3 regions of the Vibrio sp. THAF190c genome follow, and region 2 is predicted to be linked to each of the others. Evidence: riboswitches for the same ligand, from Rfam matches in the RefSeq annotation. Region 2 holds a riboswitch; each other region holds the start of a gene.
What was found. A riboswitch is a leader RNA that binds a small molecule or an ion and turns the genes downstream of it on or off. The one in region 2 is predicted to bind thiamine pyrophosphate.
Positions count from the first base shown of each region.

Region 1: it holds a riboswitch for thiamine pyrophosphate, as region 2 does, so the genes downstream of both, thiB (thiamine ABC transporter substrate binding subunit) here and thiC (phosphomethylpyrimidine synthase ThiC) in region 2, are expected to answer to the same signal.
Region 3: it holds a riboswitch for thiamine pyrophosphate, as region 2 does, so the genes downstream of both, thiD (bifunctional hydroxymethylpyrimidine kinase/phosphomethylpyrimidine kinase) here and thiC (phosphomethylpyrimidine synthase ThiC) in region 2, are expected to answer to the same signal.

Region 1 covers NZ_CP045338.1:2,909,185-2,920,163, reverse strand. The annotation lists gene mpl (UDP-N-acetylmuramate:L-alanyl-gamma-D-glutamyl-meso-diaminopimelate ligase) at 1-1,286, shown strand, start outside; gene FIV04_RS13140 (flavin prenyltransferase UbiX) at 1,326-1,949, shown strand; TPP riboswitch at 1,993-2,112, shown strand; gene thiB (thiamine ABC transporter substrate binding subunit) at 2,165-3,157, shown strand; gene thiP (thiamine/thiamine pyrophosphate ABC transporter permease ThiP) at 3,228-4,826, shown strand; gene thiQ (thiamine ABC transporter ATP-binding protein) at 4,826-5,530, shown strand; gene yjgA (ribosome biogenesis factor YjgA) at 5,635-6,162, opposite strand; gene pmbA (metalloprotease PmbA) at 6,281-7,624, shown strand; gene mgtE (magnesium transporter) at 7,716-9,071, opposite strand; gene FIV04_RS13105 (HPr family phosphocarrier protein) at 9,221-9,496, opposite strand; gene rapZ (RNase adapter RapZ) at 9,500-10,369, opposite strand; gene ptsN (PTS IIA-like nitrogen regulatory protein PtsN) at 10,371-10,832, opposite strand; gene hpf (ribosome hibernation promoting factor) at 10,834-10,979, opposite strand, start outside.
Region 2 covers NZ_CP045338.1:3,231,031-3,242,009, reverse strand. The annotation lists rRNA gene FIV04_RS14725 (23S ribosomal RNA) at 1-5, shown strand, start outside; rRNA gene rrf (5S ribosomal RNA) at 100-215, shown strand; tRNA gene FIV04_RS14715 (tRNA-Asp) at 257-333, shown strand; tRNA gene FIV04_RS14710 (tRNA-Trp) at 392-468, shown strand; gene FIV04_RS14705 (methyl-accepting chemotaxis protein) at 872-2,785, shown strand; gene FIV04_RS14700 (multicopper oxidase family protein) at 2,960-4,342, shown strand; gene crcB (fluoride efflux transporter CrcB) at 4,453-4,836, shown strand; TPP riboswitch at 4,903-5,001, shown strand; gene thiC (phosphomethylpyrimidine synthase ThiC) at 5,160-7,100, shown strand; gene FIV04_RS14685 (thiamine phosphate synthase) at 7,100-8,485, shown strand; gene thiF (thiazole biosynthesis adenylyltransferase ThiF) at 8,472-9,227, shown strand; gene thiS (sulfur carrier protein ThiS) at 9,263-9,517, shown strand; gene FIV04_RS14670 (thiazole synthase) at 9,522-10,289, shown strand; gene thiH (2-iminoacetate synthase ThiH) at 10,310-10,979, shown strand, end outside.
Region 3 covers NZ_CP045339.1:238,010-248,988, forward strand. The annotation lists gene thiE (thiamine phosphate synthase) at 1-145, opposite strand, end outside; gene FIV04_RS16110 (methyl-accepting chemotaxis protein) at 493-2,439, shown strand; gene thiM (hydroxyethylthiazole kinase) at 2,559-3,347, opposite strand; gene tenA (thiaminase II) at 3,356-4,042, opposite strand; gene FIV04_RS16125 (ABC transporter substrate-binding protein) at 4,051-5,001, opposite strand; gene FIV04_RS16130 (ABC transporter permease) at 5,045-5,848, opposite strand; gene FIV04_RS16135 (ABC transporter ATP-binding protein) at 5,841-6,620, opposite strand; gene thiD (bifunctional hydroxymethylpyrimidine kinase/phosphomethylpyrimidine kinase) at 6,610-7,470, opposite strand; TPP riboswitch at 7,574-7,685, opposite strand; gene FIV04_RS16145 (hypothetical protein) at 8,024-8,275, shown strand; gene FIV04_RS16150 (MAPEG family protein) at 8,369-8,761, shown strand; gene FIV04_RS16155 (TerC family protein) at 8,860-9,816, opposite strand; gene FIV04_RS16160 (hypothetical protein) at 9,818-10,024, opposite strand; gene FIV04_RS16165 (mechanosensitive ion channel family protein) at 10,391-10,979, shown strand, end outside.

The DNA.
Region 1 (10,979 bases), 320 kb from region 2:
ACAAAGTGACAGGTTGTGATGCCAATATTTACCCGCCAATGAGCACACTATTAGAGTCGCAAGGCATCGAAATCATTGAAGGTTTTGACCCAAGCCAACTAGAGCCAAGGCCTGATCTGGTGGTGATTGGCAATGCGATGAGCCGTGGCAATCCCTGTGTTGAATATGTACTAGATAACAACCTCAAATACACCTCGGGACCTCAATGGCTACAAGAGTTCCTACTGCATGACCGCTGGGTTCTAGCGGTGTCTGGGACTCATGGTAAAACCACAACGGCTAGCATGCTGGCATGGATCTTAGAGGATTGTGGTTATGCGCCGGGCTTCTTAGTCGGCGGGGTGTTGGGCAACTTTGGTATCTCTGCTCGATTGGGTGAGAGTATGTTCTTTGTTGTTGAAGCTGACGAGTATGACAGTGCTTTTTTTGATAAGCGTTCTAAGTTTGTTCACTACCATCCTCGCACTTTGGTGATGAACAATCTTGAGTTTGATCATGCGGATATTTTCGACGATCTTGAAGCGATTAAGCGCCAGTTCCACCACCTGATTCGTACTGTTCCAGGCAATGGGCGAATTTTCGCTCCTCAGCAAGACCGTGCTCTTGAGGATGTATTGTCTCGCGGCTGTTGGAGTGAAACGGAATTTGCTGGTGAAGAGGCGGATTGGCGTGCGGAAAAGCTAGTCAAAGATGGCTCGCAGTTTAACGTGTTCTTCCAAGGTGAGTGTGTCGGAAAGGTTGATTGGCCGCTGGTGGGTGATCATAACGTCAATAATGCCTTGATGGCGATCGCAGCTGCAAGACATGTTGGTGTGACTCCAGATCTAGCATGTGAGTCTTTGGCGAAGTTTATCAATACCAAGCGTCGTTTAGAGCTAAAAGGGGAAGTTGCTGGAGTAACGGTGTACGACGATTTTGCGCATCACCCAACTGCAATTGAACTAACTTTGGGTGGCTTACGTAATAAGGTCGGCAATAACAAAATTATCGCCGTATTAGAGCCTCGCTCTGCTACGATGAAACGAGGCGTTCACAAAGAAACCCTTGCCGATTCATTAAAACAAGCAGACAGCACTTTCTTATTCCAACCAGACAACATCGATTGGTCGGTTAAAGATGTCGCAGAAGCCTGTCATCAGCCCGCTGTTGTCAGTGACAACCTAGATGCCTTAGTCGCAAGTATTGTTGAGCAAGCGCAACCTGGTGACCAAATTTTGGTGATGAGCAATGGTGGTTTTGGTGGTATTCATCAGAAATTACTTGATGGATTGGCGGCCAAAGGTTAAATACACGCGTTCTAATCGATTTAAGAAGTACAAGAGATCATGACCAAACAGAGTAAAGCGATTACCCTCGCATTCACTGGCGCTTCTGGTGCCCCATATGGTTTGCGCTTACTAGAGTGCCTACTCGCCGCTGACTATCAGGTGTACCTGTTGATATCGTCAGCCGCCAGAGTGGTACTTGCAACTGAACATGATCTCAAACTGCCTTCTGGTCCCGATGCGGCCAAAGCAGCATTGGTTAAACACCTAAATTGCGACCCTGAGCGTTTGGTTGTGTGTGGTAAAGACGATTGGTTCTCTCCTGTTGCTTCAGGTTCTGCTGCACCGAAGCAGATGGTGGTTTGTCCATGTTCGGCAGGGAGTGTTGCATCGATTGCCCATGGTATGTCTGACAACTTGATTGAACGCGCTGCAGATGTCGTCATGAAAGAGCGCGGCCAACTACTGTTAGTGGTTCGAGAGACGCCATTCTCGACGCTACACTTGGAAAACATGCACAAACTCTCGACTATGGGAGTGACCATCATGCCCGCCGCTCCTGGTTTCTATCATCAGCCCAAATCGATCGATGACCTCGTCGATTTCATGGTGGCTCGTATTCTTGACCACCTAGGTATCGAGCAAGGTTTAGTACCAAGATGGGGCTACGATCAGCGCCATTAAGGCGAACTTTGTAGCTTATTGGTTAAAATACAATTACAATTCTGCTCACTCATCGGGGAGCTAAACATTCAAATTATGAATGGCGGCTGAGATCAAGTATCAACTTGGGACCCGTAAACCTGAACCAGATAATGCTGGCGTAGGAATTGAGTTAGGCAGTACTTTTCCATTGTCCTCCCTCAAGCCTGTGCCGCTCAGACCATGGAGAGCGTCCAGTGAAATTTGCATTAACCACTCTTGCTGTTACTACAGCAGCTTCTTTTTCCGCACTAGCGTCCGATAATACTCTAACTGTTTATACCTATGACTCTTTCGCTGCAGACTGGGGCCCGCGTCCTGCTGTCGAGAAAGCATTTGAAGAGAAATGTGGTTGTGACTTGAACTTTGTTGCGCTGGAAGACGGTGTTTCAATTCTTAACCGCTTGCGTCTAGAGGGTGGCAATAGCAAAGCCGATGTTGTGCTTGGTCTTGACCAAAATCTAATGGCGGAAGCTAAGAAAACAGGCCTACTATCTGAACACAACGTCGATACTTCTTCTGTTGTGCTACCTAATGGCTGGGACGACAGCACCTTTGTTCCTTATGATTTCGGTTACTTCTCATTTATCTACAACACAGAAAAGCTATCAAACCCACCTAAGAGCTTGAAAGAGTTGGTTGAGCAGCGTGATGATCTCAAGGTGATTTACCAAGATCCTCGTACTTCAACACCAGGCCAAGGTCTGATGCTGTGGATGAAGTCGGTTTATGGCGACGATGCAACTCAAGCGTGGAAACAGCTTTCCAAGAAAACCGTTACTGTCACCAAAGGCTGGTCTGAGGCTTACTCAATGTTCCTTGAGGGCGAGTCAGATATGGTGCTTTCATACACGACCTCACCGGCTTACCACATCATCGCTGAAAGCGACACTAAGTACGCGTCTGCTGACTTTGCTGAAGGTCATTACACGCAAGTGGAAGTGGCAGCAAAAGTGAAAGGCAGCGATAATGAGAAGCTAGCAGATGAGTTTATGGCATTCATTCTAAGTGACGAATTCCAATCGGCGATGCCAACGGGCAACTGGATGTACCCAGTGACGGATGTCGAGCTACCAAAAGGCTTTGAGCAACTGACGATGCCTAAGAAATCTCTGAGCTTTACTTCTGAAGAAGTGGCTGAGAAGCGTAAGCCATGGATTCGTGAGTGGCAAAACGCCCTGACTTTTTAATTGAGTGCCCAACGTAGGGCATTAAGCCTCTATCTCAATTAGGGGCTAAACATCGAGACAATCACTCTTTATGTTAAAGAATACACCTAAGGTGGGTATCTGGGTCGCATTGACCATTACTGCCTTTGTGGTTTCATCGGTAGGGGCATTGCTTAGCAATGCCCCTTCTCTTGATATCAGCCAAGTATGGTCTGATCCGTACTATTGGCACGTTACCAAATTCAGTTTTTACCAAGCGACGCTATCCATGTTATTGAGCGTCGTATTTGCAGTTCCTGTGGCTCATGCCTTATCTCGCCGCCAGTTCCCAGGGCGTTCTCTGCTGCTAAGACTTTTTGCTTCCACCTTGGTTCTGCCCGTGTTGGTCGGTGTCTTTGGTATCTTAGCTATCTATGGCAATAGTGGTTGGCTGGCAAAACTGCTTCAAGCTATTGATGTAGAGCTACCATTCTCCATTTATGGATTGAATGGCATTTTGCTTGCGCATGTCTTTTTCAATTTGCCCTATGCAAGTCGATTGTTGTTACAAGCATTGGATACGGTTCCGGTGGAGCAACACAAGCTATGTGCACACCTTGGAATGAGTCACTGGGATAAATTTAAGTGGGTTGAATGGCCACGTCTTAAGCAACAGTTACCGCATGTGTGTGGTTTAGTCTTTATGCTCTGCTTTACCAGTTTTGCGACTGTGATGGCATTGGGAGGCGGTCCTAAGTCGACAACTATCGAGCTTGCTATCTATCAAGCGATTAAATTTGATTTTGATCTTCAAGCTGGTGCTCTATTAGCGATCTGGCAGATGCTACTGTGTGGTGTATTAGCGGTGAGTATTCAACGCCTTTCTAAGCCTGTTTCTGTAAGCGTTGGTCAACTGTCTGAAGCTAAGTTTTTGGTTAAGGACACCTATAGGTCAAAAGCTTGGGATAGCTTTTGGATCATCGTAGCCTCATTACTGGTTTTACCGCCACTGTTGATGGTCATTGTGGGTGGTTTAAACAGTGAAGCGATGGCGGTGTTAACCAGTGAACCGTTTTGGCTAGCGCTATTTAACTCACTGAAAGTAGCGATTAGCGCGAGTGTGATTGCGCTTTTGGTTGGAGTGGCTATTTTGATGACCAGTCGAGCATGGCGCTTGCAAAACAAGACATTTCGCGCAGATAAGATTGAACTTATTGGCACCATTATTTTGGTAACCCCCGGCTTAGTGGTGAGCACTGGAATCTTTCTGTTGCTGCGTTCAATCACTGATGTGTTTAGCTTAGCCTTTTTTGTTGTGATTGCCGTTAATAGCTTAATGGCGCTCCCGTATGTGATCAAAAATTTAGCTCAGCCGATGCTGCACGTTGCTCAGCAATATCAGTATTTGTGCGCGAGTTTAGGTATGAAAGGTTGGCACCGGTTTAAGCTGGTGGAGTGGCGAGCTCTGCGTAAACCTATGGCGCAGGCTTTCTCGATTAGTTTTATGTTGTCGATGGGTGACCTGAGTGCCATTGCGCTGTTTGGCAGTGCCGATTTCAGAACTCTCCCTCTGTATCTATTCCAGTTACTAGGCAGTTATCAGATGGAGGCTGCGGCTGTGGTTTCAGTGAGCTTGCTGATCCTGAGCGTTGGCAGCTTCAGTTTAATTGAATTCTTATTTACTCGAACATCTAACCAGAGAGGTGCCTAATGTTAGTGATGCAAGATGTTGATTACCACTATCATCAGGAGCTGTTTCATTTTGATTTTATGGCTGAACAGGGCGATGTTGTTGCCTTGATGGGGCCGAGTGGTGCAGGTAAGTCGACATTGTTGGCATTGATTGCTGGGTTCATTGAACCGTCATCAGGGGCTATTTCAGTTTCCGGTCAATCGCTTGTTGGCTTGGATGCTTACCAGCGTCCACTTGCTATGTTATTCCAAGAGCACAATTTGTTTGCGCACCTTACGGTTAGAGAGAATATCGGCTTAGGGCTACACCCCGGCCTTAAATTAACCAAAGAGCAGCAACAGCAAGTACAACAAGCGGCAGAGCAGGTCGGTGTCGATCAGTATCTTGACCGATTGCCGGAGCATCTTTCTGGCGGACAGCGTCAGCGTGTCGCATTGGCTCGATGCTTTGTACAACCACACCCTATTTGGTTGTTAGACGAACCCTTCTCTGCACTGGACCCTTTGTTGCGAGAAGAAATGTTAGCCTTGGTGAAGCAGCTCGCGGCTGAGCGCAACATTACAGTGATCATGGTGACTCACCATTTGGGAGATGCTCGCAGTATTGCTAATAAATTTGCCTTTGTGGCTAAAGGACAGGTGTTGGTGGCGGATGCGATAGATGCGCTCACTGCTCAGCATTCCCAGCCTGAACTGGCTGCCTTTGTCCGAGCCGGTGAGTAACCCCTAGTTCTAAAATACGGGTCCTACAATGCAGTTTGGTAGTAAATACGCAGATATCAAAAAGGCCTAGCAGAAGCTAGGCCTTTTTGATCGCGTGATGAGTCTTATAGCTCGTCTTGCTTAAGTTCTTTAAGAACTTGGAAGATCTCGCGGTACGCTTTCGCTGGCTTACCTGCTTTTTTCTCTTTGTTTGCTTGACGCGCCAGTTGACGTAGACGCTGACGGTCTGCTTCAGGGTGCGCTTCAACTACTTCAGAGATAGCCGCATCACCGTCTTCAACAATACGGTCGCGCAATTGCTCAAGCTTGTGCAGCTCGGCCGTTGCTTGAGAGTGTTTGTTGCGAACCTTATCTAGAGCCGCCTGAATTGGCTCTGGATCTTCGTTACGCATCACTTTACCGATGTATTGCAGTTGACGACGTTTCGCTTCATTTTTAAAGCGTTGTGCATCTTTAATCGCTTCCGCCAAATCTTCAGACAGAGGAAATTTCTCTAGTACAGAAGGCTTAAGTTCTACGAGCTCTTCGCCCAACTTTTGTAGCGCTTCCATGTCCTCTTTCATTTCCGTCTTACTTACCCAGATGATTTCTTCTTCTGGTTCCCATGGGGCTTTTTGGTTTTTGCGAGCCATCTTTTCTGCCTATATCACTATCTCAATCGAATATATCCGCTATTTTAGCAAGAATCTTGGGGAGAAAGCGAAATTCTTGTTATCCTACGTAATATTGACCTTCAAAAATAGAATAGATATGGATGTAAAACAGCAAGTCGCTCAGCAACGTGTTGAGTTAGAAGCAGCGGTAGCAAAAGCGTTAGATATGGCTTCAGTCAGTGCGGATGCTGCAGAGGTTGCTATTACTAAATCAACGGGTTTGAGTGTCTCTACACGAATGTGTGAGGTTGAAAACGTTGAATTTAATAGTGATGGTGCCCTTGGTATTACTGTTTATCGCGGCCAACAAAAAGGCAGTGCATCTACATCTGATTTGAGCGAACAGGCGATTGCCCAAACCGTAGCTGCGGCTTTAGATATCGCTCAATACACCTCCGAAGATCCTCACGCGGGACCGGCTCCTAAAGAGTTCATGGTTAAAGAGATTCCAGACTTGGATCTATTCCATCCTGATGAACCAAACCCTGACTACGCAGCTGAGATCGCGATTGCGGCTGAGAAGCAAGCACTCGCGTACAGCGATAAGATCAAGCAAAGCGATGGTGCTAGCTACGACAGCCACTACGGCGTAAAGGTATATGGTAATAGCCACGGGTTGCTTGCAAGCTATGCTTCAAGCCGTCACAGCACCAGCTGTTGTGTGATTGGACAGGGCGAAAATGGTGAAATGGAGCGAGACTACAGCTACACAGTTGCACGTCACCGTGACGAGCTGTGGACGCCTGAGAGTGTTGGTCAAGAAGCGGCAGAGAAAACGATTAGTCGTTTGGATGCTAAGAAGCTACCAACAGGTCAATACCCAATCATGTTTGCAGCCGATGTCGCAACGGGTCTAGTTGGGCACCTAGTGATGGCGATCAGCGGCGGCAATCTTTACCGTAAAGCGTCATTCCTGTTGGATCACCTAGGTGAGAAAATCTTACCGGAATGGTTCAATATCTCTGAGCGTCCTCATATCTTACGCGGCTTAGCATCAAGCCCGTTTGATAGTGAAGGTGTCTACACACAAGACCGCGAGATTATTACTGACGGTGTGCTTGCGACTTACCTGTTGACTAGCTATGCAGCTCGTAAGATGGATATGACCCCAACAGGTCATGCTGGTGGTATCCACAACTGGTTTGTTCAATCTACGGGTCAAAGCTTTGAGCAAATGTTGAAAGAGCTGGGAACGGGTTTCCTTGTGACCGAAGTGATGGGACAAGGCGTAAACACAGTAACGGGTGACTACTCGCGCGGCGCAGCTGGCTTCTGGGTTGAGAATGGTGAAATCCAATCCCCTGTGTCTGAGGTGACGATTGCCGGCAATCTGAAAGATATGTTCAATCAAATTGTTGCGGTTGGTAGCGACGTAGAGACACGCTCACAGATTCAAACTGGTTCGATCCTATTGGAATCTATGAAAGTAGCGGGTGAGTAATTAAACGCTTGCAAATCTGAATAACTAAAAAGGGAGCCATTGGCTCCCTTTTGTTATCTGCTTTCTTACTTCAAGTAAGTTATTGTTCAAACTAGATAAGTATCGTAGCTAATCCCAAGAACACCGATAGACCAATTACGTCGGTCACGGTAGTCAACGCCATACCGCCAGCCAGTGCCGGGTCGATATTCATCTTCTTCAGCATCACAGGGATGGTTACCCCGGCAATACCTGCCACGATCAGGTTAGTCATCATTGCTGCTGAGATGATCCCGCCGAGTATCCAGTTGCCCTTCCAAGCAACCACAATACCGCCGATGATACATGCCCACAGAATACCGTTAAGGAAGCCGATCGCAGCTTCTTTTAGCAATAGCTCTCGCTTGTTACTGTCACCGATGTGACCAAGCGCTAGGCCGCGGATAACCAGAGCAACGGTTTGGTTACCTGCCACACCACCCATTGAAGGCACAATGGTCATCAGTACCGCAATGGCTGCCATTTGGTCGAGGGTTGCCTCAAACATATTTGATACTGAAGCTGCTGCCAGTGCGGCTAACACGTTTGCACCAAGCCAGACACTACGACGACGTGCAGACTTCACAACCGGTGCGAAGGTATCTTCGTCATCGTCCATACCCGCCATACTCATCATTGAGTGCTCGGCATCTTCACGAATCACGTCAACCACGTCATCGATGGTGATACGGCCAACAAGGTGTTGGTTTTCATCAACAACCGGAGCCGATACCCAGTTACGACGCTCAAACAGGCTTGCAATGTCAGAGGCGCTGGTCTCAACAGCGATCGCTTCATCAGCGTCATCCATCACTTCAGAGACAAGGGTTTCAGGTTGCGTGGTAATCAGCGTTGTTAGAGAGAGATTACCGATTAAGCGTTCATCTTCATCAATAACATATAGAGCATCGGTCGCATCTGGCAGTTCGCCTCGAATGCGTAAATAACGTAGAACTACGTCGACGTCCACATCACCACGAATGGTGATCACGTCGGTGTTCATCAATGCACCTGCAGAGTCCTCTGGGTAAGAAAGGGCATTCTCAACCAAGGCTCGGTCAGCTGAGTCCATCTGTGATAGAACTTCACGAGAAACGTCATCTGGCAGGCTTCGAAGTACGTAGGCGACATCATCTGTCTCCATGCCTTCGGTTGCTTCTGCGAGGGTCTCTGGTGCCATTTTTGACACCAACGCATCCTTAACGTCTTCGTTCAGCTCATCAAGAATTTCACCGTAGTCTTCAGGATCGGTAAGTTGCCAAAGTACGTCACGACTCTTGCGAGGGGAGGCTTCTAAAAGGTGTGCAATATCTTCAGGTTCCATGTCCTGAAGTTGTCGACGTACGTGAACAAATCGGCCGTTTTCAAGGGCTTCGCTGACTTCTTGGAGGGTTTGGTGAGCTTGGTCAAATTCTAATTGCTCTGCCATGTTTTCCTCCTCTTCTCATTATTCTATGGATGCTAGGAATAGTAACTTAATTCTATGACGTATTTAAATCATTAACTTATAGAGAACTAAGATTTAGGCTTGGTAGGCGTTTTATGGCGAGAAAATAGTGGGGCATTACCCCGTTTCAGCTACTCGCCTTCGTCAAACTTGTCTTCGATTAGATGACACACGGCATCCAGTGCTTGCTGGGCATCATCGCCTTCTGCCTGAATGCGAATGTGTTGACCTTGGGCCGATTCAAGCATGAGTAACCCCATGACACTGTCTGCTGTTGCGCTTTTCTCATCTTCACTATGAATCGTCAGAGTGGCATTAAAGCTCTGGGCAAGCTCCACTAGTTTTACTGCTGCGCGAGCATGAAGCCCCAAACGGTTTTGAATGAGTACAGTGCGGGTCAATTCCATGATTTAGGCCTGTTGGTTTTTTTCTAATGAAGCGTGTCGAATCTGTACTTGGTGACCCAATTGGTCAAAGTACTCGCCGATCTTTTGAGTTAGATATACTGAGCGGTGCTTACCACCTGTACAACCAATCGCTACAGTGAGGTAACTGCGATTGTTCTTTTCTAACATCGGTAGCCATTGTTCGACAAAGCCTTGAATCTGCTGCTTCAACTCGATCACTTCCTGATGTTTCTCTAGGTAAGAGTGAATCGGAGCATCAAGTCCAGTGAGCGGTCTTAGATCAGGCTCCCAATGCGGGTTAGGCAAGAAACGAACATCAAACACATAGTCAGCATCGCTAGGTAAACCGTACTTAAAACCAAAGGATTGGAAAACAATGATCAGCTCTTGCTTCTCTTTGCCTTCAATTTTAAGGCGTACTTGTTCACTCAATTCGTAGAGGTTGCAATCGCTACTATCGATCAAGATATCGGCTTGGTCAGATAGTGGGGAAAGCAGTTGTTTCTCGAGGTCGATGGCTTGCTCTAGAGAGAGTTTGTCGTCACCTTGAGAAAGCGGGTGGATACGACGAGTTTCGCTGTAGCGCTTGAGCAGGGTTTGTTTGTTTGCGTCCAAGAACAATACGCTAACATCGATATTGGCGGCATCTTCTAATTGAACCAGTGTCTCTGTGACAAGATGAGGCTCTTTAGGCAGGTTGCGTATATCGATGCTTACTGCAACGTTTTGGTTGCTCTCTTTGACTGACTCGACAAAGTTGCCGAGCAGGTCGACAGGTAAGTTATCAACGCAGTAATAACCGAGATCTTCAAGAACTCGCAAAGCGACACTTTTACCAGCTCCTGATTGACCACTAACTACGATAAGGCGCATGTTATTGCTCGCAAGTCGGCACTTGGATCATAATGTCGTAAAGCTCTTGGTCGCTTTGCGCATTACGCAGTTGTTTCAGCGTTTGTTTGTCGTTGAGTCGCTCTGCCATACAAGAAAGGGTTTTAAGATGCTCTTTACATTGCTCACTAGGAACCAAAAGTGCAAATAGTAGGTCGACAGGGCGGTTATCGATTGCATCAAACTCGATAGGGTCTTGGCACTGCAATAGAACAGCGATCGCTTTGTCGCTGACATTCATACGGGCATGGGGAATAGCGATACCATTTCCGATGCCGGTACTGCCCATTTTCTCTCGGCTCAGCATGCACTCGAACAGTTCTGTTGAGTCTTGACCACAGCTCTCGGCTGCAATCTGGCTGATGATTTCTAGGGCTCTTTTTTTGCTCGTGCATTGGACTGCACTTTTGGTGCAGTCCAATGAAAGTACTTCGCTTAATTGCATGTTAGTGACTACTTAGCTTTTCTTTGTGCTTGTTGAGTTGGCGGACGAGTTTATCAACTAATGAATCAATTGCAGCATACATATTTTCATCGGTAGCTGTCGCATGAATGTCGCCTTGATTAACATGCAGTGTTGCTTCTGCAATTT
Region 2 (10,979 bases):
ACCATACAACACCCAAGGGGTTTTGATGGACTCAAAGATACAAACGCTTGAATGAGTTTGAAGAGAACAAGAAACAGCTTTCCAGATTTTAAGAATTTGCTTGGCGACCATAGCGTTGTGGACCCACCTGATTCCATGCCGAACTCAGAAGTGAAACGCAATAGCGCCGATGGTAGTGTGGGGCTTCCCCATGTGAGAGTAGGACATCGCCAGGCTTTAATTTTGGAACCACGTCTAAAGACGTGTTTACCACTGCGGAGTGGTAGTTCAGTTGGTTAGAATACCGGCCTGTCACGCCGGGGGTCGCGGGTTCGAGTCCCGTCCACTCCGCCACTTATTCGAGAGCCTCGCCTAGTGCGAGGTTTTTTCGAATCTACAGTATTGAAATTTTAGGGGTGTAGCTCCAATTGGCAGAGCAGCGGATTCCAAATCCGCGTGTTGGGAGTTCGAATCTCTCCACCCCTGCCATATCTAAGGCTCTAGTCGAAAGACTAGAGCCTTTTTGCTTTCTACCGCATCCCTTTTTACTGATACCCTTCGACGTGATTCTTTGCTCTATACTGCAATGCTGCTGTCCTGTAGCTTATTTCACTCTAAATAAGCCCATACGTATTGCGAACTTGATTGCCAGCTCTATTGTTCTCTGAAACCTCAATCATTGATTAACTGATACTTACTACTCTCATGTACGCTACTAAACTCTTTCCGCTATTTAATTAACTTAATCATAGGCTTAACACTGATTATATTTACTGGGTGAATGTATTTTGTGCAATAAAAGTGTGATCAACATATTAACTTTATTGCAATGTAATTAAGTTAAGTCTCAATAATGATACATTTGTTCAAATTTATAAAATAGAGCTTAAAAATGAATGTATTAAGTAGCTTTAAGGGAAGAGTGGTTACCGTTGTCATTCTCTTAATTACAATGTCATTAACGGTATCTAGTTACCTATCCTATAAACAACTTTCAGCGTCAATTGAAGAACGGATTAATGAATATTCGATGCTGAAGATTGAGACCACGAGCGACACCATTACAACTTGGTTAGATACCATTAAGTCGGGCTTAGTATCGAACGCTCCTGACTTCGTTTCTGTTGATAATGACCAGCAAATTTTATTGATGATCAGGCAGATCGCCAACACCTCTCCGGCTTCTGATATTTTGGTTGGCTATGAAGATGGGCGCTCTTACGGAAACAATAGTGGTAAACGTGACTTATCACAGTATGACCCAAGAACTCGAGATTGGTATAAACAGGCCGTTGCTAAGCGTGGAACGATCGTTACCGATATCTACAGTGATGCCTTGACTAAGAGTTTAATGGTTAGCATTGCTGAGCCGTTTTATGCACAAGGTCAGCTACAAGGTGTATTACTTGCGGATATCGAGCTTACGTTGCTTGATGAGCTGGTAAGAAAAGCGCCTTTCCCTGGGGCTATGATGGGTCTGTATGACCAAACCAGCCTGACGATTGCCTCTAATGGAGAAGTTGATGTTCCTGGTGAAACCAAGCTCTATGACTTTGGAGATCTCAAGCCACTGACCGACTCTCTCCTTTCTCTTCCATCTGGTATGCAAGACTACAGTCTAGGTGGAGTCGACAAGGTGGCTTTCTTCCAAACTATCCGAATTGATGATGCAGTGACTTGGCATTTACTCGTGGGTGTAGATAAATCGATCGCTTACGCTGAGATGGACGACGCATTAGAAGCTGCTCTCTATTCTGCCATTATCTTACTTTCGATCTCGTGTGCAATTTTCCTAGTCATCCTTAATTATGCATACCGACCAATCTTGGCGCTGAAGAGTACGATATTAGACTTATCGCAAGGTCATGGTGACTTAACTCGTCGACTAGAAGTCCATTCTCAGGACGACCTTGGTCAGATAGCACAGGCCGTGAATACGTTTATTAGTAACCTACAAGCAATGATGCTTGAGGTGACCAGTGCTTCGAACCAAATTTCGCAAAACATTCATTTACTGGAAGAGCAAACCCATAATAATGAGGCTGTGCTGACCTCTCATGCAATGGAGACTACACAGGTAGTCACTGCTATGACAGAGATGAGTTCAACGGCTGATAGTGTTGCTGAGAGCGCCTCTAAGACAGCTGAATTTACTAAGATGACGAATGATGAGGCTAGTCAATCCAAAGAGGTTGTCGCAAGTGCTGTTCGCAGTGTGGCTGAATTAGTTGGTGAAGTTGAAGCTATGGCTCAAAGCATTCAATCGATGAACGAAGACTCTCAAAAGATCGGCTCTGTCTTAACTGTTATTGGTGAGATTGCCGATCAAACGAACTTGCTTGCACTCAATGCTGCGATCGAAGCAGCACGAGCTGGAGAACAAGGGCGAGGCTTTGCCGTGGTTGCGGATGAAGTTCGTGCACTTGCTGCGAGAACTCAACAAAGTACTTCAGAGATCAACAGCATGCTGGCGAACTTAAATGAAGGCACCAAGACGGTTGTCAAAGCTATGGACGACACCAAAGTACGCTGTGAAGAGACCGCGCATACTACAGAGAATGTTAATCAGAGCTTAGACGTGATGGTTAACTCGATCGTGCGTATTAATGATCTCGGCCTTGAGATCGCTACGGCAGCGAGCCAACAAAGTGCTGTAACTGATGAGGTTAGTCGTAACATGACAACGATTCAGGGGATGGTGAATGAACTGACTGACAACGGCGCTCAAGCCACCGCAGGCACAGTTCAACTGACCAATAGCAATAAGCAGTTGTTGGCGATTGTTGATCGCTTTAAGCTTCAATAGATTGGACTGAAAATGCTACTTATAAGGAGACGGAGACGTCTCCTTTTTTATTTGTACCATTCAGTGAAGAAACAAACAGACAAGGCTACCTAAGACTCAAAATTAGCGTCGTAATGAGAATTGTTATTAATAATCTGTTACATTTTGCGCAGGTTAATTTAAGAGTAAAACAGTATGGATATTTCTCGTCGTCAGTTTATTAAGTCTTCTATTGCTATATCAGCGCTATCAATCTTGCCTGCTTGTAGTGTTACTCAATCTGTCGATGAAAAAGGACGATACGTATACGACCTGACGGCAGAGCCTGCAACAGCTGAGCTCGTTCCAGGGTATACGACTAAAGTACTCGGCTTTGATGGGCAAATACCAGCACCTACCATTCGCTGCCGTCAAGGTGAGAAGGTTGTTATCCGTTTTACCAATAAGCTCGCAGAGCCAACCACAATCCACTGGCACGGCTTACGAATCCCGATCGAAATGGATGGCGTGCCGTTCCTAAGTCAGCCTCCAATCATGCCTGGAGAGACCTTTGTTTATGAGTTTATTCCACCAGATGCGGGCACCTTCTGGTATCACCCACATATGAATAGCGTTAAACAGTTAGGAATGGGGTTAGTAGGGCTGATCATTGTTGAAGAGTCTCAGCCCGTTGCTTTTGATGAAGAGTTACCACTGATGCTTAAACATTGGCATCTTGATAAGCAAGGGCAGTGGAAGGACCTGATGATCCCACGAATGAGTGCTCGTATGGGCACCCCTGGGGAGTGGAGTAGTGTGAATGGTGTTCATGAGCCGAACTACCAAATTAAGCAACATGCCACAACACGCCTGCGAATCGCTAATGTCGACAATACGATTACCTATCCTATTGCGGTAGAGGGTGTGGAGGCTTGGGTTATTGCTATCGATGGCAACCCTGTCAAAACGCCTTATCGATTGACACAACATAAGATTGGTCCGGGAATGCGAGTGGATATTGGATTTGTGGCTCCGACTAAAGGTACCACTATAAATGTCTTGCAGATGAAAGGACGTTTTCCATTTTCATTATGTTCATTAGAAGTCGTGGACTCGAACTTACCATCTGAGCAGACATTACCTTCTTTACCACTCAACCCGGTTCCTAATCTAGACCTCGAGAATGCCACTGAAATCGATTTTCTGTTTGAGTGGGAAGGAGCGATCAGTCCGACAGGAAAAGATGGCAAGTCGATGCCTAAATTCTGGCTGACGAACAAGCGCGCATGGGAAGGGATGAGTAAGGATAATATTCCTGAGCCACTTGCGACGTTAGAGTTAGGAAAGACATACATTTTCGATCTCAAGAACGTGACTCAGTATCACCACCCGATCCATATTCATGGTCATACCTTTACCGTACTTGAATTGGATGGGAAAAAAGTCGAAGAGCCATTCCATACAGATACTGTTCTGCTTGGTAAGAATGGCAGCGCTAAGGCAGCGTTTGTTGCTGATAACCCAGGCCGTTGGATGTATCACTGCCATGTCATTGAACATATGAAGACAGGTTTAATGGGTTACATTGAGGTAAAGTGACTCCTGTAACTTTTTAATCTTAAAGTTTATCCAAGTAATTTATTCACTAAATTATCTCGAAAAAAAATCGAGTGAGGCTAGAATATCCTTAAGTCTTATGTGGGGGAATTATGGGTCAGTTTTCAATTTTGGGGTTTATTGCCATTGGCGGTGCATTTGGTGCGTGTTCTCGTTACCTAATATCTGAGTTGTGTGTCGTGCTACTAGGGCGTGGTTTTCCATACGGCACCCTGACGGTAAATGTCGTCGGTTCATTTATTATGGGTCTGCTGATCGCTGCATTCGAAAATGAGATGCTAGCAACTGAACCGTGGCGTCAGATCATTGGGTTAGGCTTTCTAGGTGCATTAACAACGTTCTCCACTTTCTCTATGGATAACGTGTTATTGATGCAGCAGGGCGCTTTTTTTAAGATGGGACTCAATGTTCTTTTGAATGTGGTATTGAGTATTTCGGCAGCTTGGATTGGCTTTCAGTTGCTAATTAAGAGTTAGTTTTCCAGATTCGTATTTAAATCACACAGGTCGGCTTGGTTTAACCAAGCCGATTTTATATACTGAATTCACTTGTCGGAGTGCCATAAGGCTGAGACCGTTCATTCGGGATCCGTTGAACCTGATCAGGTTAATACCTGCGAAGGGAACAAGAGAAGATATCCTTGCTGGAATTCTCTCTAGCAGACCTATCAATAAGCTAAGCAATAGACCGTTTTTACCTGCCTTAGGTATGTCTATGCTCAGCTCCTCTTGTCGCATCTTTCCGCCAAGCATTTTTATCCGAATTTATTATCTAGAATAACGAAGCAAGGAAAAATGCTATGTCGAATCGCAAGCAAGCGAGACTGGAAGCAAAACAGTTTATAGAAACTCTCTCGGTACAGCCGTACCCAAATTCAACCAAGGTTTACGTAGAAGGCTCTCGTGCCGATATTCGTGTCCCTATGCGCGAGATCTCTTTAGCCGATAGCCTAATAGGTGGCACCAAAGAGGCGCCAATCTTTGAGCCTAATGAGCCTATTCGCGTTTATGACACTTCGGGTGTGTACACTGACCCAGAACACGAAATCGATCTTTACAATGGCTTACCGAAGCTCCGAGAGGGTTGGATTGAAGAACGAGCTGATACTGAACTACTTGATGATGTGAGTTCGGTTTACACCAAAGAACGCCTAGAAGATGAGACCTTAGATGAGCTTCGCTACGGCAATCTACCACGTATTCGACGTGCTAAAGATGGTCAGTGTGTAACTCAAATGCATTATGCTCGTCAGGGCATCATTACTCCAGAAATGGAATACATTGCTCTGCGTGAGAACATGGGCAGAGCTCAGTACCGTGATGAAGTATTAACTCAGCAACATCCAGGACAGAGCTTTGGGGCTAATCTGCCTAAAGACATCACTCCTGAATTCGTTCGTAAAGAGGTCGCTGAAGGCCGCGCAATTATCCCTTCCAATATTAATCACCCAGAATCTGAGCCAATGATTATTGGTCGAAACTTCCTGATAAAGGTCAATGCAAACATCGGTAACTCTTCCGTGTCATCTTCTATTGAGGAAGAGGTTGAGAAGCTAGTATGGGCAACTCGCTGGGGTGGCGATACCGTAATGGATCTCTCTACTGGACGAAATATTCATGAGACGCGCGAATGGATACTGCGTAATAGCCCAGTGCCGATCGGTACGGTTCCTATGTATCAAGCACTAGAGAAGGTTAATGGTGTTGCTGAGAATCTAAACTGGGAAGTGATGCGAGATACTCTGATTGAACAAGCTGAGCAGGGTGTTGACTACTTTACGATTCATGCTGGTTTATTACTTCGTTACGTACCTATGACTGCCAAGCGCGTAACGGGTATCGTCTCGCGAGGCGGTTCAATCATCGCTAAATGGTGCTTGGCTCATCATAAAGAAAGCTTCCTATACACCAACTTCAGAGAGATCTGTGAGATCTGTGCTAAGTACGATGTTGCTCTATCGCTAGGTGATGGCTTGCGTCCGGGTTCAGTTGCTGATGCTAATGATGAAGCTCAATTTGCTGAACTTCGCACGTTGGGTGAGCTGACCAAGATCGCTTGGGAATATGATGTTCAGGTAATCATTGAAGGGCCGGGCCATGTACCAATGCATATGATCAAAGAGAACATGGACGAGCAGTTAGAGCACTGCCATGAAGCGCCGTTTTATACTCTAGGTCCATTGACGACAGATATTGCACCAGGATATGACCATATTACCTCGGGTATTGGTGCCGCCATGATTGGTTGGTACGGCTGTGCCATGCTCTGTTATGTGACACCAAAAGAGCATCTTGGTTTACCAAATAAAGAAGACGTTAAAACCGGTCTGATTACCTATAAGCTTGCTGCTCATGCTGGTGATCTCGCTAAAGGCCACCCAGGTGCACAAGTACGTGATAACGCTTTGTCAAAAGCGCGCTTTGAGTTCCGTTGGGAAGACCAATTCAACCTTTCTCTCGATCCTGAAACGGCGCGAGCTTTCCATGATGAGACCTTGCCACAAGAGTCAGGTAAGGTTGCCCATTTCTGCTCTATGTGTGGACCTAAATTCTGTTCGATGAAGATCTCGCAAGAGGTACGCGAATATGCCAAAGATACAGAGCAGGTTGCTGCTGACCAAGCGATATCGATCAAGATGCTGGATGACCCATTAGAGGGGATGCGTCAAAAATCGCAAGAGTTCCGTGAAACAGGGTCTGAGCTCTATCATCCAGCCGCTAGTGCAGAGGTTGCCGATTAATGAACAAAATCCTTATTCCGTCATCATTGATTGAGCTAACTGGCTTAGTTCAGCAATGTTTGTTGTTGGCGAAAGAGCAGGGTTTTACTATCGAAAACGTTGAGTTGGGTGTGAGCCCAACTCAATCGATACAGCTCATTCATGACCAACACACTACTAGCTTTTCAACTGACATTGTCTCTGATGTTGAGGCTTCTAGCGCCTTAGATTACACGCTCTACTATCATTCTAGGCTGAGTGTTGGAGAGTGTCGTCATCAGGAGTCAACCGACATATTCATTGGTATTCCAGATAGAGACTCGAGAGATGCTCAGAATTCCAGTCAATTAGATATCTGGCGTCACCCTATAAATAATGAAGTTAGAGCACTTTCGGTTGATCCACACCTAGCCAAGCATTTGTATCCAGAATTGCATTTGGCTTGGTTCGTGACTCTATCGATACTCGATTTTCCGATCGAGGATGCGTTAACTCTAGCACGCGCGATGATGTCTCCGGCAGGGGATGTTTCACGTGAAACATCGGCTTTTAATACTCGTACAATATCTTCAAATCATGTTGCTAAGGCATGGGCATTTGAGTTTAGTGCTTTTCCAACCCCTGTTCTTGAAGATGAGCGTTTAGGTATTCAAGTTGGCTGGTCTGCTCAAGGTGAAAGCGTTAGTTTTGCCACACTGACCAAACCTAGCCTAGGTCTGTATCCGGTTGTTGATGATGTATCGTGGATTCAACGTCTCTTACCTATGGGTATCAATACAATTCAGCTTCGGATTAAGAACCCACAACAAGCAGACCTCGAGCAACAAGTGAAGAAAGCGATCGAATTGGGGCGTCAATACGATGCGCAAGTCTTCATTAATGATTACTGGAAACTGGCAATTAAGCATGGTGCTTATGGTGTTCACCTTGGCCAAGAAGATATCGAGGAATCAAACCTAGCGCAGTTAAGTAAAGCTGGAGTACGCCTTGGTTTGTCTACGCATGGTTATTATGAATTGCTACGAATCGTGCAGATTCATCCAAGCTACATCGCCTTAGGCCATATCTTCCCAACGACCACCAAAGAGATGCCTTCTAAGCCACAAGGGTTAGTTCGCTTAGCTCTGTATCAGAAGCTTATCGATACCATTCCATATGGCATCACTGGAGAGAGCACCAAGCAACAATTAGGCTTTCCAACCGTTGCAATCGGCGGTATTGACCAAAGCAATGCTGACCAAGTTTGGGCGTGTGGGGTATCGAGCCTTGCTGTCGTTCGTGCAATTACCTTAGCGAGCGACCCACAGTCGGTGATTAACTTCTTTGCCAGCCTAATGGGCGCGCAGCAAGAAGTGATTTCCAAACACAATCAGAGTGAACCGAGGATAGCCTGTGCTGAACGATAAACAGTTCCTGCGTTATCAGCGTCAGGTGTCATTACCTGAAGTGGGTGAGAATGGGCAGGCACAGCTAGGCCAATCTCATGTTTTGGTAATTGGTTGTGGAGGGCTAGGCAGTGCCGTTTGTTTGTATTTGGCTGCCGCAGGTGTCGGAAAACTCGTGATTGTGGATGATGACATTGTTGAGAGCAGTAACTTACAAAGGCAAGTCATATATCGTGAACAAGACCTAGGCACGCCTAAGACCAGTGCAACAGCAAAGCAATTAGCGGAACTCAATCCTATGGTGCAAGTACGTACTATCAATAAGCGTTTAGAACCCAGTCAGCTTTCACTTGAGGTTATGTTGGCTGATGTGGTCTTGGACTGTAGTGACAACATGCCGACAAGGCAATTGATAAACCAAACCTGCTTTGAGCAAAGCACCCCGCTTGTTTCTGCTGCTGCTATTGGATGGCAGGGACAGTTCGCTGTATTTGACCACCAAGAGTCACAACAATCAGCCGCTTGTTATCGATGCTTGTATCCATTTGATGAACTCAAACAGACACAGAAGTGCAGCGAATCTGGTGTTGTAGGTCCGGTGGTTGGGACTATGGGTAACTACCAAGCACTGGCCGCTATTCAAAAACTTGCGACAGGCAAATTTCACGTCAAAGCAAACGAACTGCACCTATTTGATGGTTTGAAAATGCAATGGCAGAAGCTAGCAATAACAAAAGATAGCAGCTGTCAGGTTTGCAGTTAGCACTGGGTTACAGGTTATAAAGAGAATTAAGAGCAATGACAATATTAGAACGAGCAAACCTTGAAGGCGAAAGTGAAAGCAGTGAGATGATAACAATCGTCATTAACGAACAGCCTCAGCAAATAATTAATCAGAGCGATCTACAGAAAATCATTCATCAATTTGAGTTACCCGAAATGGGGTGTGTTTTCGCTATCAATAATACGGTGATACCTCGTGGTGAATGGGGTAGCACGTTACTTAGTGAGGGAGATAGTATCTCTCTGTTTCAAGCAATAGCAGGGGGGTAATGAGATGCTGCATATCGGAGATAAGAAGTTTGAATCAAGACTATTTACCGGAACTGGAAAGTTCTCCAATAGTCACTTAATGGCTGAAGCGATACAAGCGTCAGGTTCTCAACTCGCGACTATGGCCCTTAAGCGTGTAGATGTAAACGACCAGCAAGACGACATCTTAAAACCCTTGGTTGAAGCTGGAGTTAGTTTACTGCCAAACACTTCAGGTGCCAAAAATGCCAAAGACGCGGTGTTTGCTGCGCAGCTTGCGCGAGAGGCATTGGGAACCAATTGGTTGAAGCTAGAGATTCACCCTGACCCAAAATACTTAATGCCAGATCCTATCGAAACACTCGCTGCTGCTGAGCAATTGGTTCGCGAAGGGTTTATTGTTCTGCCTTACTGTCATGCCGATCCTGTGTTGTGTAAGCGACTCGAAGAGGTGGGTTGTGCAGCGGTGATGCCACTAGGAGCGCCAATCGGCTCAAACAAGGGGATTGTATCTCATGACTTCTTGGAGATTATAATCGACCAAGCAAAGGTACCGGTTGTTGTTGATGCTGGTATCGGAGCTCCTTCGCATGCTGCTCGCGCGATGGAGATGGGCGCAGATGCGGTACTCGTCAATACGGCTATCGCAGCATCGAGAAATCCGGTTGCTATGGCAAAAGCATTTAAGCTAGCTGTTGAATCTGGTCGAATGGCGTATGAGGCCGGTTTGGCTGGCAAGGTATCGCACGCAGTGGCTTCGAGTCCGCTAACTTCATTCTTAGATGAGCTTTAACAAATTGACGAGGATTAACCATGAGTTTCGTGGACCAGTTTAACAAGCTTAACTGGGATGATATTTCGATGTCGATTTATTCCAAAACAGCGAGTGATGTTGAACGTGCTTTGAATAAACCCAAGCGTGACTTAGAGGATTTTAAGTCTTTGATTTCTCCTGCTGCGGAGCCTTATCTCGAGCAGATGGCTCAGCTGTCGTATTCACTTACGCGCAAGCGCTTTGGTAATACCATGTCTTTGTACATACCATTGTACCTGTCGAACTTATGTGCGAATGCATGCACTTATTGTGGCTTTTCGATGGAGAACCGCATAAAGCGCAAGACACTAGACCGTGATGAGGTGTCTGCTGAAATCGATGCTATCAAGGCGATGAAGTTTGATAGTGTGTTATTGGTAACCGGAGAGCATGAAACCAAAGTAGGGATGAAATACTTCCGTGAAATGGTTCCGATGATTAAGGAGCAGTTTAACTACCTTGCGATGGAAGTGCAGCCTCTCGACCAAGACCAATATGCAGAGCTTAAAACTCTAGGTCTCGATGCTGTGATGGTTTACCAAGAAACCTATCATCCATCTACCTATGGCGAACACCATTTGCGTGGTAACAAAACCGACTTTGAATATCGCCTTGATACACCTGATCGTCTGGCCAAAGCGGGTATCGATAAAATTGGCATCGGAGCTT
Region 3 (10,979 bases), on a different replicon from region 2:
CAATGAAAGCTCTCACATCACCATGCTTTTCTCGCACTTGAACCATGGTTACGCCACCTGCAACACTCAGTTCAACAACATGCTCTAATGTGGCGAGATCTTGCTGATCGTCGGTGACAAGATACAACTTGTATGGATTGCTCATTGATTTGGAGTCCTTATTAATGCACGTACTACTCTTTGGAGCTCTACATGCTTTGTTATTTTTAAATGCCTAGTCTACCGATTGATCGCACTAGACACATCAATTACTCGCGCCATCTTCCCTCAATCGCAATTCGTAACGAGTTGTCACTTCTTGCATCATGACAATATGTTACTAGGCACACATCAAACCACTCAAAAACTCTAAAACCAGCACTCACAGACAACAAAACACCTACAAGTGACACATTAATGTTACATTTTGCATGCTCTTACATCTTAAATGTGAAATACTCTACGAGTACTTACAGGCAAGAATACAGTGAAACGCGGATTATAAGGATGTATATGCGTCAACTATCTATCTCTTTAAGAGTGAAACTGGGTTATGCGATCTGCTTACTCTTTTTCATCATCTCGGGCTTTGTTAGCTTTCAAGGGATCCAAACCCTGTCTAACGGTTTTAAACACTACAGTCTATTGAGTGGGCAAGCTGAAAAGTCCAGCAATATTGAAACCCACTTTCTACAAATGCGCCTCACCTCTGAGCGCTACCTAGCAACGCTTGATGACCAATATCAGCAAGCTTATCTCGCCAATAAAAGCGACATCGACCAACAACTGCAATCTTTACTCAGCCAAACTCAACACGCCGATAGCCTAGAACGCCTTTCTCAGGTTCAACAGAGCATTACTGCCTTTGACCAAGCTTACCAGTTGATGAGTCAGAGCCAGCAATTAATCCACCAGCTAGTCACAGTTGAGATGGTGAAAAGAGAAGAGAACGCGCTCAAAGCAGCTCAAAGCTTACTTTACGAGTCTTACAATAACGATGACTCCAACGCGAGCCTGTATGCTGGCATGCTTATGGAGAACTTCTTAGCCGCGAAAATCGCAGTGCTAAGCTACTCAAACGACGGTAATCCAAAGACCTACGAAACAGGCCAAGATCTGTTTGAATATGCCCTACCCGGTATTGAAGGTGACATCCGCTCTCTGGAGTCATCAGATTACCAAGCAGAATTGATCGATAGCTTCACCGCTCAGCGCGAAGCCTACGCAACGGGTTTTGAGCAAGTCCACCAACAGAAACTAGAGAATGCTCAGCTTCAAACCCAGCTGACCAGCTTAGGTGATACCCTTGCCATTGCTGTATTAGATGCACAATCTATCATCGAGCAACAGAAAAACGCACTTATCCCAGAGCTCGAACTCAGCGAAGAGCGTTCAATTCAGATCATCGTGTTACTCACAGGCATTGCATTATTGGTTGGGACTACGAGCGCGATTCTTGTCACTCGCTCCATCAACAAGGGGATCGCTCAGGTTAAAGAGATCACCAATGAGTTGGCACAAGGTAACTTGAGTGGTGACGTTAAAGTAACTGACCAGAATGAGATTGGTCAGTTGCTAGAGAACATGAAAACCACCATCGAGTCGCTGCGCGATATCGTTCAGCAAGTAAATGCTTCCAGCTTACGCATTGGTGAAATGTCAGAGTCACTCGACAGCGTGACCACAACGGGTTCAAACAACGCGTCGCGACTCAATGACGAAATCATCAACATCTCATCAGCGGTGTCTCAGCTTGCATCAAGCACGTCTGAGATCGCATCTAGTGCTAACCATGCCTCTGAAGTGGCAAGCCAAGCGACTTCAAACGTTGCTATGGGTTTAACAGAAGTAGACAAAACCCTGCAAGAGATTGGCCAAGCTGACGAGCAAATGCAGCTTAGCAGCCAGAAAGTGAGCGATTTACATGCTGAGTCGATGAACATTGGCGCAATTTTAGAGGTGATTCAGGGCGTAACCGAGCAAACAAACCTGCTTGCACTGAATGCTGCGATTGAGGCTGCGCGAGCTGGTGAACAAGGTCGTGGCTTTGCCGTGGTTGCAGATGAAGTACGTACTCTAGCGAAACGTACTCAAGAGTCTGCTAGCCAGATCAATGATTTGATCACCTCATTGCAGCGCGGCGCTAAAGACGCTCTCGAGTCGATCAAAGAGAGCCATGGCACAGTATCTCAAGCTTCGACGCAGGCGCAGCAGGCCTCTCAAAACTTGCATGTGATTAACCAACATATTCAAGATCTTAACCAAGCAAATAGCCAGATTGCAGCTTCGGTCGATGAGCAAGATAGCCTAACTCGCTCTCTAGGTGACAACGCTCAAGGCGCGAATACCGTCGCCCAGAGTAACCAAGAATCTGTAGCTAAAATTTCGGAAGCGGCGAGCGATCTTACTGAGGTTGCACACCATCTTAAGAGCCAAGTTGACCGCTTTAAAAGCACCTAGCTTGCGCCGCAGCCACAGCCAATTGGATATATCTCAATAAAAATAGCCCCGAGTTGTTAAGACTCGGGGTTATTGTTTTTGGCTTCAGAGAGCTTTTAAGCTGCGAGTAAAACTGTAAGCTAAGCTTTCAGCTTTAGACGAGCAGTAAGCGTCTCTTCGTCCATTTGATACAGGGCGTCGAGGATATTTAATTGCAGGCTACCTGGTCCTTGCGATTGCTCTGCTGCAATTTCGCCAGCAACGCCAAGTACCGCAGCAGCAGCCAAACCGCTATTATCACCAACCGCAGCAAATGCACCAGTGAGTGCAGACAGCGTACAACCCATACCCGTCACGTAAGGCATCATGGCGTGACCGTTGTTCAGTTGCGTCACCGAGTCCGCAGTTACGACATAGTCAGTCTCGCCAGAAATCACCACGCTTGCGTTGTATTCAGCCACAAGGAACTTGGCTGCGCCTACTGCTGCCTCACTGCTATCTAGAGCATCAATACCTTTGCTTTGAGCTTGTTCACCCGCTAGTGCAATAATCTCTGAAGCATTAGCGCGAATAATTAAGCGGTCTGCCTGTTGAGCAATACGACGCGACGTGTCGGTTCTAAGCTGGCTCGCACCACACCCTACTGGGTCAAGCACCACGGTTTTTCCATTCGCATTTGCTTGCTCAACAGCAAAGTCCATGCGCGGCGTCCAAACACTGTCTAACGTACCAATATTGATCACCAATGCGCCTGCAAAAGACATCATCTCAGCCATTTCCTGCTTTGAGTGTGCCATGATAGGTGACGCGCCCAATGCCAGCAGTGCGTTCGCACTGTTATTCATAACCACATAGTTGGTGATATTAACCACCAATGGTTTCTGTTCTCGAACCGCTTGCAGAGCGCTTGTGATCTGTTCAATAAGCATAAAGACCTCTAGTTAATGTTGGGTAATACAGCATCGCTTGCATCAAGTCCTTGCTGCCAAAACGCCACTTCCATGCGTGTCGCCGTCTTAAAGATGTGAATCAAGTTCTGTCCACGTTGGCTATTGATATCAATTTCCGCCAATAGTTGGTCGAAATACTCAGCTCCTGCCGCTACGCCACTTTGGAACTCTTCGCCACCATACAACTCAATCCAGCTGCGGTATGGATTACCTTCCAAGACTGTTTTAGGATCTTCCAGTAGTGCTTTACCAATCACAGCATAACCGATAGAACATGGTGCCAGTGCCGCGTAGAGATCAACCAAATCGCCCGTCATGCCGGCATCCAGTACATAACGTGTATACGCCACAGTACCAAAGTCTTCCGGCTCGTTTTCTAGGTCCGACTCAGTCAACCCCCACTGCTCACAATAAGTCACGTGATGACCAATTTCAGAATCCAACAGTGCATGTACACTTGGCAATGCACGACGCATATCCGCCAGTGTATTAGCTTTGTAGATCGCTAATGCATAAGCACGGGCATACTGCTTTAGAAACAGAAAATCTTGTTTTAGATAATGTAGAAAACACGGCTGAGGCAGAGTACCTTGCGCCAGCGTTTGCACAAACTCATGCTCGGTGTAGTCCTGCCAATCTTGCTGACAAGCTGTGATTAAATCTTGATATTTCATGATGTTCCTTATTCGAACGTCGGTACGTAGTCAGCCGCTTTTGGCAGTGATTTGATGATGCCTTTGTCGTACATGAACTGTGCGTAATCATCGTAACGCTTATGATCGACTGCCGATGGGCGAAGTGCAAAACGCGTTAGAGTGTCGTTCCATGCACGCTGGTTTAGCTCGTTGTTAAGAGTGTCTGGCGAGTAAGCAACAAACTGTTTCCAAGATTCGGTTGGGTGGTTCACGATGTAGGTCGTCGCCTGCTCTAGCGCTTTGTTGAACGCTTTGATCGCGGCTTCATCACGTTTGTTAGCATTCGCAACAAAGATCAGCTCATCGTAAGCAGGTACACCGTGCTCTTCTGGGAAGAAGGCTTTTGCCTTGTAACCTTCAAGTGCTAGTTGGTTGGTTTCAAAGTTACGCAGGCCGCCCCAAATCGCATCTACTTTGCCAGAAGCCAGAGATGAAGAGAGTGCCCAACCCACATTGATGGTTTGAACGTCAGTAAATGCCACGTTTTCCTGCGCTAGCATAGTGCCGATCGTCGCTTCTTCGTTACCTGCGATTGCGATACCGATCTTCTTACCTTTAAGATCGGCCAGTGAATCATTCTTGCCATTGTCCAGAACCATTAGCGTGTTCAATGGTGTTGCGATAAGCGTAGAGGCTCTCACTAATGGAAGACCTGCTGCTACGTCGATCGTTAGACTCGGCTGGTATGTAACAGCAAGATCAACGCGCCCCGCGGCAACTAGCTTAGCGGGTGTACTTGGGTCTGCTGGTTCTTGAATTTCAACTTCTAAGCCCTGCTCTTCAAAGTAACCACGCTCGTGTGCAATCACGATCGGGCCATGGTTCGGGTTTACAAACCAATCTAGCATCAGCGTTACTTTAGTTTCATCTGCCATAACATGACCTGAAACCAACGAAGCCATTAGAGCAGCAGCGCTCATAAATTTACTGTTTTTCACGATTAACCTTTCCTTTTGAACTTTCTATTTTTATAGATTTTGTTTAGTTGTGGCTTTCCCAAGGGATCGCCTTTTTGAGTAATTTGTCTGTGACAAAGTAGAGTGAGATAGAGAGCACAGCTAAGATAAATAGCGCAGCAAACATCTCATCAATAATCATTCGAGCGTTAGCTTGTAGCATCAGGTAGCCAAGCCCTTCACTTGAACCCACCCACTCACCGACAACCGCACCAATTGGTGCAATCACTACAGCCACACGCACACCTGATGCCAAAGTCGGCAGTGCCGCTGACAGCTGAATATGACGTAACCTTTGCCATTTAGTGGCGCCCATAGTTTGAGCCAGATCGAGATAGCCACGCGGGGTATTGCGCAGTCCGTCGTAGCAGCACGTAGTCACTGGGAAGAAAATAATGATCGCTGCCATCACAACCTTGGAGGCGATACCGTAGCCAAGCCACAGCATCAGAACCGGAGCGATTGCAAAGACAGGAACAGCCTGACTCGCGATAAGAATAGGCAGCAACCAACGTTTGAGCGGTTCGAATAGCAACATTTGCAGTGCGAAGAACAATCCCATCGATAAGCCAAGTAGCAGCCCCAGCAGGATCTCTTGAGCAGTAACCCATGTGTGCTTCAACAACACGTCATAGCGTTCAATCAGCTTGTTAAACACTTCCATCGGAGCTGGCAGAATAAAGCTAGGCATTTCAAATACCACAACCACCAACTGCCACAGACCCAGAATAATTGCGGTGCTTATCACGACACGCAGTAACGGGCTCATAGAGCGATCCTTATGGTTCGATACCGATTGAGGCTTGGTTAGCGCTTCGGAACTATGCATAGTCTTGCTCCAACTGCTCTAATATTTTCTGCTGAATGCTCGCGCACTGACCATCTATGGTTCTTGGGGGTAATGTTGTCGGAACTTGCAGTGATTGAGCAGATGCGGGTGAACCTTGCAACACGTAAAGGTTGTGTGCCAAGCGCACCGCTTCTTGTGGATCATGAGTAATTAAGACCACGGTCTTATCTTGCAGCAAGTGAGCCGCTAAGGTTTGCAGTTTGTGCCTTGTTACCGCATCTAACGCGGAGAAAGGCTCATCCATCAATACGATAGGTTTGTCTTGCATAAGCGTTCGCGCTAACGCAACACGTTGACGCATGCCACCAGACAGTTGTTGCGGCATAGCATGAGCATAATCAGCAAGCCCAACCGATTTCAGCAAAGACAAAGCTCTTGCGTGGTTGTCTACATCGCTCGAAACACTTTCCAAGCGTTGGGTGTCTTTCCCAGCAAAGCGCTGGCTTAGACATACGTTATCAATCACCGATAACCAAGGCAGCAGCAGATCTTGCTGTGCCATGTAGGCAACTTTGCCCTCTAGCGATTGACCATCACTCGTCTTCACGACACCTTGCCACTCGATGCTCTCACCCAATAGACCAGCGAGATAACGTAAAATGGTCGTTTTCCCGCAGCCACTTCTGCCCAATAAAACGGTCCATTGAGATGCAGGAATCGATAAGCTCAGGCCTTGCAACGTCGACTGTTGGTTATCGAGATAACGAATGCTGGCGCTGGTGATTTCAACGCCAAGAGATTTAGCGGACATCAGCATGACCTGCGTAGAAGTGATTCACAGGTCCGTGCCCTTGACCGACATTTAATTGATCTGCGTGGGCAATCGCTTCCGATATATAGCGCTTACCAAGCTCAACGGATTGAGTCAGCTCATTACCCTGTGCAAGGTAAGAGGCGATAGCAGAAGAGAGCGTGCAGCCCGTGCCGTGAGTGTTCTTAGTTGGGAAGCGTTTTGCGCTGATAAGTGCAGTGCTTGCTGGCAAAATCAAAAGGTCATTGCTGTTTTCGTCTTGCTCTAAGTGTCCACCTTTCAACAGCACAGCTTTCGCACCCAACGATCGCAGCTCTTCAACCATGTCTTGCATGTCGGCTTCGCTTGCAGGAACAGGTTTCCCTGTCAATGCAGCGCCTTCCGGCAAGTTAGGTGTAATGATGTCTGCAAGTGGAATAAGTGCTTCTTTCAAGGTGCTGATGGCTGACTGCTCAAGCAACAAGTCGCCACTGGTCGCAACCATTACCGGGTCAATAACTAGGTGTTTAGGTTGATATTGCTTAATCTTATCCGCTACAACCTTGATGATGTTTGAATCTGCCAACATGCCGACTTTAACTGCGACAACATTCAGGTCGCTGAATACCGCATCAAGCTGGCTTGCAACATGATCTAATGGAATTGGAAAGATGGCTGAAACGCCTTGTGTATTTTGCGACGTGATCGCGGTGATCACTGAACACGCAAAACTACCTGTCGCAGACATGGCTTTGATATCGGCTTGAATACCTGCGCCGCCGCCACTGTCTGAACCCGCAATGGTTAACACAATCGGAGTGCTTGAAGAAATGGACTGAGTGTCGATTTGCGTGCTGGAATGCTGTGTCATGGTCGCTCCTACCATCTAAAAGACGTAGGAGAACTGAACTAAAACCGAGATAGCTGGCACCAGAGATCGAAAAATCGATGGAATGAAAGTCGGTACCGCATAGGTTTTAGTATCAATAGTTCCCTACGCCAGTACTAACTGAATCAGGTTCAACGGGTCTCGAAATTCGATCTCAGCAAATACAACACGGTGTAATTGCCCCCCGACTATTTGCATCCATACTAACAGCACTCTTGAGAGTGAGGTAATAATTTTGCAGATTATTATTGACTAAAGCGTGAACGAAAGCGTTTTCGTCCACAAACTCGACAGTTTTTGGGGATTGAAAAACATCCAATTAAAGAGTGGTACCGCCGCAAATTGTCCAAAATAGTTTACCTAACCTAACTGCTGCATTACGCTCCAGAGTAAAGCGAGCTGAACTCTACAAACCATTGAACATAGTTATATATCTATAAAACGTTTTATAAACACAATTGATAATACATTGCATCTAGAGTATAAGCATTTGTTAAGTAAAGATATGTACTGATGACTAAGCGGTGGATATAGAATGGAAATTAGAAGTGCCAATATATGGATTAAACTGCGTGAGCAAGGGTTCACTCGTTTTGTTATAACGTCGACTGTTAGATCCTTTTTAATCGCTGGGTTGCTGTTGATGGCGACGAACTTCATCCTAGGAGCAGAAGTGACGCTGGCTAATACACTGCAAACGCTACTCACAATACTCGTCTCGCTCGGGGTGAGCTTTACTCTAATTTGGTTCTACGTAAAACACAGATACCAGTCGCAGTCAGTTTAACTGAGACACACAACCTACAAACCGACTAGACTATAGCTTTCGCACACTGATTTATCTGACTTAAGACTGAATACCCAATACAAGGACGGTAGATTGAATACTCTGATTTATTGCTTAATTGCAGCTGCCCTACTTCCCTATCTAGCGAAAATCCCGGTGGCTATCGCCATGAACAAACTGGGTGGCTACGACAACAATCATCCACGTGAGCAACAGGCGAAATTGCAAGGGTTTGGAGCTAGAGCACTTGCCGCGCACCAAAATGCGTTTGAGTCTCTCATCGTATTTTCAGCAGCGATACTTCTTGCCGTAGCAACGAATACTGTCGACGAGAGCGTGCAGTTGTTTGCAATTCTCCATATCGGTTTTCGAGTGGCTTACCACATTCTGTATCTGGTCAATATTGGTGTTATGCGCTCGGTCTGTTGGGCGGTTGCGATAGGCAGTTCGTTTTTCATTATGGGGCAGTGTGTCCAAAGTTTATAAGCATGACGCTGTTCGTTGATGGAAAGATCTGTAATCAGTTGAAGTGAACCTGTACGTAAATGTAACCATCCATGGTATTTCGGCTTTATTTGACAACCTTAACCCACGCGATCCAATACGGCAGGCTTTAGTCTGTGAGAGATGTAAACCACTGGCTCTGACCACAGTGAATCAAGCTCTTCAACATATTGTGCGCCAGTCATTGGGCGGCTATATGGGTGAACTTTAGTTCGAGAAATACTTCGAACATCACCGACTGCATCAACATCAACTATATAACCGCTGTCATTGCTGCTCCCACGATTAGGCTTAGAGAGCCTTAAGCCAATCGGTGCACCTCCCTCCGGTGTCGGTGGAGTTGTAGAGTTCTGCTTGTTCAAAATGATATGCAAAACTTCCTGTAGCAAACCAAAAGCGAGTACGACATAGATGTAGCTCTTATCCAGCTCGATCCCTACTCCTTCCAACATAAGAACGACACCAAGCATCACTAAGAAAAGCAGTGCCAGTAGCTTCAAGCCGGGGTGTTTGGTGATGGTGGTTTGAATAGCCTCTGCTAGTAGCACCATGATGACAGCTGACACAACAATCGCGGTTATGATAATCGTGACTTCGTCCACCAGTGCAACCGCTGTAATCACAGAGTCAAAAGAGAACACCGCATCAACCGCAATAATCTGCAACACAACCAACATCAAACTGCTGCTGTTGGAACGTGGTTGTTTGACTTTCGGTTCCGTAAGCCACGCTTGCAATTCATGTAGGCTCTTTAACAACAAGAAAGCGCCCCCAAAAATCAGAATCAGATCTTTTCCTGACCAAGCCCAGCGAGAAATCGATATGAGTGGCTCTGTCAGAGTCATCAGCCAAGACACTGAGAATACTAACCCGATTCGCGACAACACCGCCAAGCTGATGCCTAGGTTACGCACTCTTCTTTGTAAGCGTTTTGGTAGGTCTTCAACCAAAATCGAGATGAAGATGACATTATCGACACCAAGGATAACTTCTAACAATAGTAAGGTTCCAAATGCCACCATATAGTCTGCAGTCATACTATGCGCCCCCAACTAAATGTTGAATCACGGCAAGCAAGAGCAACGCACCGACAACGACGCCTACAAGAAAACGGGCGATTGAGCCAACTACTCTACGATTGCTTGACGAATAAGTAGAACCACTCCCAACCAAAACTGGAATAGAGCGAATCGGATCAGCTGCTGACCATAGGATGATGAGTTGTGTGATAAATAGCGTCAGCATGATTACGCAGTCTCCGCATTACGCGATAACGTCAGCTTTTGTCTGCGCTTTTTGTAGGCATAGATGTATAGCAATTTGATAACGATGATGGTCATGGTTGGCCCCGTAGTGATTGAAAGGCCGCTCATTCTACGAATTGAATGATATCAAGCATCAGTAAAGGCTTATCTATCGGTTATTGAAATATAAAATAAATATAAAACAAATAAAATCAGAAAGTTATTGATAGTTTTTATCTCTACAACACTGATTTTTCATCGATCACATGGGCGGTAATGACAAGGAAATAATAAAGTTATAAGCAAACTCTGATGTGTTTCTCGCTTCAAGGGCACAAAATATTGCTCCTAAATGAAAGAGGTCAATATGCCAATCTATCTTACTCAACTCATCGAAACGCTACGCGAATATGACATTATACTCGCGCTGCTTTTTGTCCTTTTTTACTGGCTATTTAAACGCTTTATCTCGGCAACAATCACTAATCTAGCAAAAATGAAGTCGGTATCTTCTACACGGACGGCATTCATTATTCGTTGCTTTAATATTTGTTGTTTTATATTGCTGTTTGCCACTTACATCATCGTTAGCGGGATTGGCTATGGTAACTTCACCATTTTCATCTCTTCGCTCGTTACAGTATTTGGTGTTGCATTTATCGCGCAGTGGTCAATTCTAAGCAACATTACTGCGAGTTTTTTAATCTTCTTCGTATTCCCTTATCGAATCGGGGACTCAATCGTGGTGGCAGATGGGGATGGTATTGAAGGAAAAATTCTCGAGATAAAAATGTTTCATACTTTAATTAGGCACCCAAGCGGCAACCTAATCACCTACCCGAACTCTTTGCTTCTTCAAAAGAGTGTCACAAAGGTGATTCGCAAAAATACTCAACAGACAGATAAAACTGACAAGCACACCAGTCAAGTGTCACACAAAGACAAAACTAAGCCGA